DNA from 2 places in the Amaricoccus sp. W119 genome. Region 1 is predicted to be linked to the other one. Evidence: riboswitches for the same ligand, from Rfam matches in the RefSeq annotation. Region 1 holds a riboswitch; the other holds the start of a gene.
What was found. A riboswitch is a leader RNA that binds a small molecule or an ion and turns the genes downstream of it on or off. The one in region 1 is predicted to bind thiamine pyrophosphate.
Positions count from the first base shown of each region.

Region 2: another riboswitch for thiamine pyrophosphate. It lies ahead of thiO (glycine oxidase ThiO); the one in region 1 lies ahead of thiC (phosphomethylpyrimidine synthase ThiC).

Region 1 is NZ_JBKQWU010000033.1:6,806-11,289, forward strand. It holds gene guaB (IMP dehydrogenase) at 1-563, opposite strand, end outside; gene thiC (phosphomethylpyrimidine synthase ThiC) at 721-2,520, opposite strand; TPP riboswitch at 2,587-2,697, opposite strand; gene ACLJK8_RS15110 (RlmE family RNA methyltransferase) at 2,726-3,481, opposite strand; gene ACLJK8_RS15115 (Ppx/GppA phosphatase family protein) at 3,548-4,484, opposite strand, start outside.
Region 2 is NZ_JBKQWU010000040.1:9,926-14,409, forward strand. It holds gene ACLJK8_RS16355 (efflux RND transporter permease subunit) at 1-1,457, shown strand, start outside; TPP riboswitch at 1,539-1,640, shown strand; gene thiO (glycine oxidase ThiO) at 1,692-2,726, shown strand; gene thiS (sulfur carrier protein ThiS) at 2,704-2,901, shown strand; gene ACLJK8_RS16370 (thiazole synthase) at 2,903-3,676, shown strand; gene ACLJK8_RS16375 (thiamine phosphate synthase) at 3,673-4,269, shown strand; gene ACLJK8_RS16380 (HesA/MoeB/ThiF family protein) at 4,266-4,484, shown strand, end outside.

The DNA.
Region 1 (4,484 bases):
CGCCCGCCTTCGTCCACGACGAGCAGCTTCTCGATACGGCGGCTCTCCATCAGCCGCTTCGCCGCGTCGAGCGGGGCGGGCTCGCGCAGCATGGCGAGGTTCTCGGAGGTCATCATCGCGCTGACCGGCGTGTCGTCGCTGGCCGCGAAGCGCATGTCGCGGTTGGTGACGATACCGACCACGACGCCGCGATCATCGACGACCGGGAAGCCGGTGATCCGGTAACGCTCCTGCAGCGCTTTCGCATCGCTCAGCGTCTGGTCGGGACGCAGCGTCACCGGGGCATAGACCACGCCGGAGACGAAGCGCTTCACCCGGTGGACCTCGGCGGCCTGGCCCTCGATGTCGAAGTTGCGGTGGATGACGCCGAGCCCGCCCGACTGGGCCATGGCGATCGCCATGCGCGATTCGGTCACCGTGTCCATCGCCGCGCTCAGGAGTGGAATGTTGAGGCTGATCCGGGGCGTCAGCCGGGTCCGGACATCGGCGGTCGCGGGGAGGATCTCCGATGCGCCGGGCACCAGCAACACATCGTCGAACGTCAGCGCTTCGCGAATTTCCATCTCGTGACCCTCCAAGACAGCCGCCGCCGGCGGGACTGGCCCGTCCTATTTCACGCAGCCGCGGAAAAGGGAACCCTCCCAGCCACCCGTGGCCGCGCGGTCGAATGTCGCCGCGCGGCCGCAGGGTCTCCCTTGGGTCCCACCTGGTCCCCTTGGGTCAGCTCTCGGCGGGATCCGCGACCGGCAGATAAAGCGCGCCCTTCTCGCGGAACTTCTCCGCCATCGCGTCGAGGCCGGCCTTCCGGGCCTCGGCGCGGATGTCGTGGCTGATCCGCATCGAGCAGAACTTCGGTCCGCACATCGAGCAGAAATGCGCGAGCTTGTGCGCCTCCTTCGGCAGCGTCTCGTCGTGGAAGGCGCGGGCGGTGTCGGGGTCGAGGCCGAGGTTGAACTGGTCCTCCCAGCGGAACTCGAACCGCGCGCGGCTGAGCGCGTCGTCGCGGAGCCGGGCGGCGGGATGGCCCTTGGCGAGATCGGCGGCGTGGGCGGCGATCTTGTAGGTGATGACCCCGGTTTTCACGTCGTCGCGGTCGGGGAGCCCCAGATGCTCCTTGGGCGTCACGTAGCAGAGCATCGCCGTCCCGAACCAGCCGATCATCGCCGCGCCGATACCGCTGGTGATATGGTCGTAGCCCGGCGCGATGTCGGTCGTGAGCGGCCCGAGCGTGTAGAAGGGCGCCTCGCCGCAGACCGCGAGCTGCTTCTCCATGTTCTCCCTGATCTTGTGCATGGGCACATGGCCCGGCCCCTCGATCATCACCTGGCAGTCCTTCGCCCAGGCGATCCGGGTCAGTTCGCCCAGCGTTTCCAGTTCCGCGAACTGCGCCGCGTCATTGGCATCGGCGATCGAGCCGGGGCGCAGGCCGTCGCCGAGCGAGAAGCTGACGTCATGGGCGCGCATGATGTCGCAGATCTCGGTGAAATGCTCATAGAGGAAGCTCTCGCGGTGGTGGTGCAGACACCATTTCGCCATGATCGAGCCGCCCCGGCTGACGATCCCGGTCACCCGATCGACGGTCAGCGGGATATGGGCGAGCCGGACGCCGGCGTGGATGGTGAAATAGTCCACGCCCTGTTCGGCCTGTTCGATCAGCGTGTCGCGGAAGACCTCCCAGCTCAGTTCCTCGGCGATGCCACCCACCTTTTCGAGCGCCTGATAGAGCGGCACGGTTCCGATCGGGACCGGGCTGTTACGCAGGACCCAGTCGCGGATGTTGTGGATGTTCCGCCCCGTCGAGAGATCCATGACCGTGTCCGCGCCCCAGCGGATCGCCCAGACCATCTTCTCGACCTCCTCCTCCATCGAGGAGGTGACGGCGGAATTGCCGATATTGGCGTTGATCTTCACGAGGAAGTTCCGGCCGATCACCATCGGCTCGAGCTCGGGATGGTTGATGTTGGCGGGCAGGATCGCGCGGCCGGCGGCGATCTCGGCGCGGACGAACTCGGGCGTCACCTCATCCGGGATCGCGGCGCCGAAACTCTCGCCGTCGCGGAGAGCGGAGCGGCCGAGGTTCTCGCGGATCGCCGCGTATTCCATCTCCGCCGTGATGACGCCTGCGCGGGCATAGGCGAGCTGGGTCACCGCGGCGCCGTTTCTCGCGCGGCGCGGGCGGCGCGGGGAGGGGAAGGCGGGAACGAGCCGCGCGCCCTCGGCGAAGCCATTGTCCTCCGGCTTCACCGCGCGGGGCGCGGCCACCTGCTCGGTATCGGCGCGGGCGGCGATGAAGGCGGCGCGGGACGGCGGCAGGCCGCGGGAAATGTCGATCGCGGCGGCGGGGTCCGTGTAGGGGCCGGAACTGTCATAGACGGCGACGGGCGGCTCCCCGGCTGTCGGGTGCAGGTCGATCTCGCGCAGGGGCACGCGGATCTCGGGGTGGAGATCGCCGGGGCGATGGACCTTGCGCGAGGCGGGGAAGGGGCCGGTGGTCACGGCGGGCGGGGACATGTCTTTCATGCTCTGGCTCCTTGAGAGGGGCGAACCCTCGGAAGCCCGTGCATGCCGGAGTCGAATCGTCTCGCGCCGAAGCCATGTCACCGTCCCTCCGCCAGTCTGAACTGGATCAGGTTCGAAGGGTCACCGCGCATCACAGCGGTTTCTCAGCCCCTTGGCGGGACTCCCCTGGTTGAGCCCCGGAATAGAGCGGCGGATCGCGGCGCGGTCAAGCCCCGGTCTCGTCGCCCGGTTCGCCGTCGGCGGCGGGTTGTCCGCCGCGAAAGCCCGTGGCGACGACGAACTTCTCGGAGGAATCGCTGCGGCTCGCCGGTGGCTTCACGTGGCGGACCTTCTCGAAAAGCCTGTTGAGTCGCGTGACGATCGCGGGATCGGCGCCGCCGCCCAGCACCTTGGCGACGAAGGTTCCGCCCGGCACCAGCACATCCTCGCAAAGCTCGATCGCGGCTTCGACCAGCGCCGTGATGCGCATGTGGTCGGTGCGCGGGTGGCCCGAGGCCGCGGCCGCCATGTCCGACAGGATCACATCGGCCTGACCGCCGAGCCAGTCGCGGATCTTCGCATCGGCGCCTTCCTCGAGGAAATCGAGAACGTGCAGATCGGCCCCGGGGATCGCCTCGACTTCCTGCAGGTCGATCCCGAGCACCTGGCCTGTCGGCTTGCCGCGCTTCTCGCCGAGCGCGTTCACCCGCGCCACCGCCACCTGGCTCCAGCCGCCCGGCGCGTGGCCGAGATCGATGACGCGCGCGCCGGGTCGCAGGAAGCCGAACTTGTCGTCGAGCTCGATGATCTTGTAGGCGGCGCGACCGCGATAGCCTTCCTCGCGCGCGCGCCGGACATAGGGGTCGTTCAACTGGCGCTGGAGCCAGAGCGTGGAGGAGAGCTTGCGGCCCTTGGCGGTCTTCACCCGCACGGTCAGATCCCGGCGGCCGCGGCCCGATCCCTGTTTCCTGCTGTCGACCATTCCACCCCGCCTCCGGCCCTGCCCGCCGCGCTCTCTGCGATGCCACGCGCCTCCGGTCAAGCGGAGCTAGTCCCGCTTCGGGCCTTTCCGGAAGGCGCCGTTCGCGCTCATCATCGCGAAGAGCATCCCCTCACGCAGCCCGCGGTCGGCGACCCGCATCGATTCGGCCGGCCAGACCCGCAGCAGCGTCTGCAGGATCGCCGCGCCCGACATGATGAGTTCCGAACGGTCGCGGCCGAGGCCGATGTCGGTCCGCCGCCCGGCGGGCCCGAGGCGGAGGAAGCGGCCGATCACCTCGTCGATCGCCTTGGCGCTCAGATGCATCCCGTCGACCTTGCGCCGGTCGTAGCGGCGGAGCCCGAGATGGGCGGCGCCGACGGTCGTGACGGTGCCGGAGGTGCCGATCATCTGAAAACCGGCGCAGCCGCCGGCAAGGCCCTGGAGATAGGGTTTGAAGCCGGTGATCTGCTCCTCGAAGAACCAGGACATCAGCGCGAAGCGCGCCGCGTCGTCGGTGACATCGGTATAGCGGTCGTGCAGCGTCGCGACCCCGAGCGGCACGGAGATGAAATCCACGATCCGCGCGCCGCCCTTCTCCGAGTCATGCCCGACGCGGAGGTTGACGATCGCCTGGGCGCGCTCCTCCGGCGGCACGTCGGAGAGGTCGATCCAGACGAGCTCGGTCGAGCCGCCGCCGATGTCGAAGACGAGAACCTGCGACGCCTGCTCGGCGACCAGCGGGGCGCAGGAGATGACGGCGAGCCGGGCCTCTTCCTCCGGGCGGATCACTTCGAGCTTCAGGCCGGTCTCGCGCGTCACCCGGGCGAGGAAATGCCTCCCGTTGCGCGCGCGGCGGCAGGCCTCGGTCGCGACGAGGCGCATCGTGCCGACCTGGTACTTGCGCAGCTTGTCGGCGCAGACCTCGAGCGCGGAGATCGTGCGGCTGATCGAGCCCTGGGAGAGATGGCCGGTGCGTTCGAGCCCGGAGCCGAGCCGAACCGAT
Region 2 (4,484 bases), on a different contig from region 1:
AGGACCAGGGCGCGTTCTTCGTCGAGATCCGGACCCCGGAAGGTTCCTCGGTCAACCGGACGGCCGAGGCGGTCGCCGACGTGCAGGAGATGCTCTCGGGCATCGAGGGCGTCGAGAGTGTCGTCAGCGCCACCGGCTACAGCTTCCTCGACGGGCTCGCGATCTCGAACAGCGGCTTCGCCGTCGTCGGCCTGAAGCCGTTCGAGGAACGCACCGAGTCGAGCGCCAGCGTCTTCGCCGCGATCACGACGGCGCTCCAGCAGGGCGCGGCGATCCGGGAGGCACAGGTCTTCGCCTTCAACCTGCCGCCGATCATCGGCCTCGGCACCGGCTCGGGCTTCGAATACCAGCTTCTCGATCTCGAAGGCCGGTCCCCAGCCGATCTCGCGAGTGTCGCGGGCGCGGTCTCGGTCGCGGCGAGCCAGGACCCGCGGCTCGGACCGACCTTCTCGACCTTCTCGGCCTCGGCGCCGCAGCTCTATCTCGATCTCGACCGCGAGCGGCTGCAGACGCTCGGCGTTTCGGTCAGCGATCTCTTCGCGGCGCTACAGGGGACGCTCGGCTCGGTCTATGTGAACGACTTCAACCTGTTCGGCCGGACCTGGCAGGTCAATGTCCAGGCCCAGCAATCCGACCGGGCCAGCGTCGAGGACATCGCCCGGATCAACGTCCGCTCCGCCTCGGGCGAGATGGTGCCGGTCTCGGCGGTGGCGACGGTGGAATACCGCGTCGGGCCGCAGTCGATCGTGCGCTACAACAACTTCCGCTCGGTCACGATCAACGGCGCGCCCGCGCCCGGCGTCGCCTCGGGCGAGGCGCTGCAGGCGATGGAGGAGCTGAGCGCGCGCGTCCTGCCGTCGGGCTACAGCTTCGACTGGACCGGCACGGCGCAGCAGGAACTGGAGGCGGCCGGACAGACCACGGTGATCCTCGCCCTGGCGCTCGTCTTCGCCTATCTCTTCCTCGTCGGCCTCTACGAAAGCTGGACGATCCCGGTGCCCGTCCTGCTCTCGGTGGTGGTGGGCGTCGCGGGCGCGATGCTGTCGCTCCTGGTCGCGGGGCTCGCCTTCGACATCTACGCCCAGATCGGCCTCGTCGTCCTGATCGCGTTGGCTGCGAAGAACGCGATCCTCATCGTCGAGTTTGCCAAGGCGCGGCGCGAGGCGGGGGAGTCGGTGCTCGACGCGGCGATCGACGGGGCGCGGATGCGTTTCAGGGCGATCCTGATGACGAGCTTCGCCTTCATCGCCGGCCTGATCCCGCTCGTCACCGCCACCGGAGCCTCGATGCTGAGCCGCCGCGCGGTTGGTACCGGCGTCGCCGGCGGCATGCTGACCGCGGCGCTCGTGGGCATCTTCATCATCCCCGCGCTCTACGTGATCTTCCAGAACCTGCGCGAGCGGGTGAAGCGGATCGGAGCGGGGCGGGAGGCGAAGGAGCCGGAGGCGGGAGCCTGAGGGCGCCCGCCCGCCGGACGGTACCCGCGAACTGATGCCCGCCGCCCCTTGAGTTCGGGGCGCGGGCACTTTATCTGTCCCCTTGAACCGTTGGGGTGCCCGGAAGGGCTGAGAGGCGCGCGGCGTCAACCCATCGCACCTGATCCGGGCAATGCCGGCGTAGGGAACGGATATGGCACAGACGATCATCCTCACCCGCCAGAGCCTCATTGTCCCCCGGGGGATACGGCCGGCATGTCGGACAGTCTAACCTCCCCATCGAACCGGTCGGTCACCGTGCTCGGCGCGGGCGTCGCCGGGCTCTCGGTCGCGACCGAGCTTGCCCGGCGCGGCATCGGCGTCTCGCTCGTCGACCGCGCGGGCGCGCCCGGGCCGGGGGCCTGCTCCTGGTGGGCGGGCGGCATGCTCGCGCCCTTCTGCGAGGGCGAGAGCGCGGAGGAACCGGTGACGCGGCTGGGCCAGGAGGCGGCGGACTGGTGGGACGCGGCGGCGGGCGGCGTGACCCGGGCCGGGACGCTCGTCCTGGCGCTTGGCCGGGACCGGAGCGAGCTCGACCGTTTCGCGCGCAGGACCGAGCGGCACGAGACCCTCGGGCCGGAGGCGATCGCGGCGCTGGAGCCCGATCTCGCCGGCCGCTTCAACCGCGCGCTCTTCTTCGCCGATGAAGCCCATCTCGACCCGCGTGCGACGCTCAAGGCGCTGCGCGACGGGCTCGCCCGCCGCGGCGTGACGGTCGAGACAGGTGATCCGGCCGCCAACGGGGTCGCCGCGGCGGGGGAGGGGGTCGTCTTCGACTGCCGGGGTTTCGCCGCGCGCGACAGGCTCGCCGATCTTCGGGGCGTCAAGGGCGAGATGCTGGTGCTCCGCTGCCCCGATGTGAGCCTGACGCGGCCGGTCAGGCTGCTGCATCCCCGGATTCCGCTCTACATCGTCCCGCGCGGCGACGGGGTTTACATGCTCGGCGCGACGATGATCGAATCCTCGGACCGCTCCCGCGTCACGGCGCGCTCGCTCCTCGAAATGCTGACCTCGGCCTATGCGCTGCATCCGGCCTTCGGCGAGGCGGAGGTGCTGGAGATCGGCGTCGATGCCCGCCCGGCCTTTCCCGACAACCTGCCGCGCATCAGGAGGCGGGGAGCGCGCATTCATGTGAACGGCCTCTACCGCCACGGCTTCCTGCTCGCGCCCGCGATGGCGCGCATGGCGGCCGATCTGGTGACGGGAGGCCCAAGACCGGAGGTGATGGATGAAGATCGTCCTGAACGGTGAGCCGCGCGAGCTTGACGCGGCGCGGCTCGACAAGGCGCTGGTGGAACTCGGCTACGGCGAGGCGGCGATCGCGACGGCGGTGAATGGCGCCTTCGTTCCCGCGGGCCAGCGCGCCGCGACCGAGCTTGAAGCGGGGGACCGGCTCGAAGTCGTCTCCCCCCGGCAGGGAGGCTGAGATGCCGCGTTTCTACGGAGCGGACCTCACGTCCCGGATGATGCTCGGGACCGCGCAATACCCCTCGCCCGCGATCCTCGCCGAGGCGTTCCGCGCCTCCGGTGCCGGGATCGCCACGGTGTCGCTGCGCCGTGAAAGCGGCGGCGCGCGGGGCGGGTCGGATTTCTGGGACCTGATCCGCGAGCTTGGCGTGCGCGTCCTGCCCAATACCGCCGGCTGCCATTCGGTGAGAGAGGCCGTCACCACCGCCCAGATGGCGCGCGAAGTCTTCGGCACGAACTGGATCAAGCTCGAGGTCATCGGCAATACCGACACGCTGCAGCCCGACCCTTTCGCGCTGGTCGAGGCGGCGCGGATTCTCGTCGGCGAAGGTTTCGAGGTCTTCCCCTATACGACCGAGGACCTGATCGTGGCCGAGAAGCTTCTCGACGCCGGCTGCGAGGTGCTGATGCCCTGGGGCGCGCCGATCGGCTCGGGCCTCGGGCTGGTCAATCCCTACGGGCTCCGCGTGCTCCGGGAGCGTTTCCCGCAGGTGCCGCTGGTGGTGGACGCCGGGATCGGCCTGCCGAGCCACGCGGCGGCGGCGATGGAGATGGGCTACGACGCGATCCTGCTCAACACGGCGGTGGCGAAGGCGGGCGATCCCGTCGCGATGGCGCGGGCCTTCGCGCGGGCGGTCGAGGCGGGAGCGGCGGCGCGCGCCGCCGATCCGATGGAGCCGCGCGACATGGCCGCCGCCTCCACGCCGGAAATCGGGAGGGCCTTCCTCGAATGAAACTCGACCGCTTCTATCCGATCTTCGATTCCGCCGATTGGTTCGCCCGGATGCTGCCGCTCGGGGTCCGTTTCGCGCAGCTTCGCGTCAAGGACCGGAGCCCGGAGGAGACGCGCGACGAGATCGCCCGCGCCCGCGACCTCTGCGCCGGGGCGGGTGCGACGCTGGTCGTCAACGACTACTGGGAGCTTGCGATCGAGGAGGGCTGCGATTTCGTCCATCTCGGCCAGGAGGATCTCGACGAGGCTGACCTGCCCGCGATCCGCGCCGCCGGCATCCGGCTCGGGATCAGCACGCATGACGTGGTGGAGCTCGACCGCGCGCTGGCGCTCGCGCCGGATTACGTGGCACTCGGGCCGGTCTATCCGACGATCCTGAAGCAGATGCGCTGGAGCGAGCAGGGGCTCAACCGGGTCTCCGAATGGAAGGACCGGGTGGGCGACCTGCCGTTGGTCGCGATCGGCGGCATGACGGTGGAGCGGGTGCCCGGCGTGCTCGACGCGGGGGCGGATGTGGTCTCGGTCGTGACCGACATCACGCTCAACCCCGATCCCGAGGGCCGGACGCGCGCCTGGATCGAGGCGACGCGATGAGACGCTACGCGCGGCAGGTGGTGCTTCCGGAAGTCGGTGCCACGGGGCAGGAGCGGCTCACGGGGGCGCGGGCGCTCGTCATCGGCGCGGGCGGGCTCGGCGTGCCGGTGCTGCAGTATCTCGCCGGCGCGGGCGTCGGGCGGATCACCGTGGTCGATCCCGACACGGTCGAACGCGGAAACCTGCATCGTCAGGTCATGTATGGCGAGGCTTGG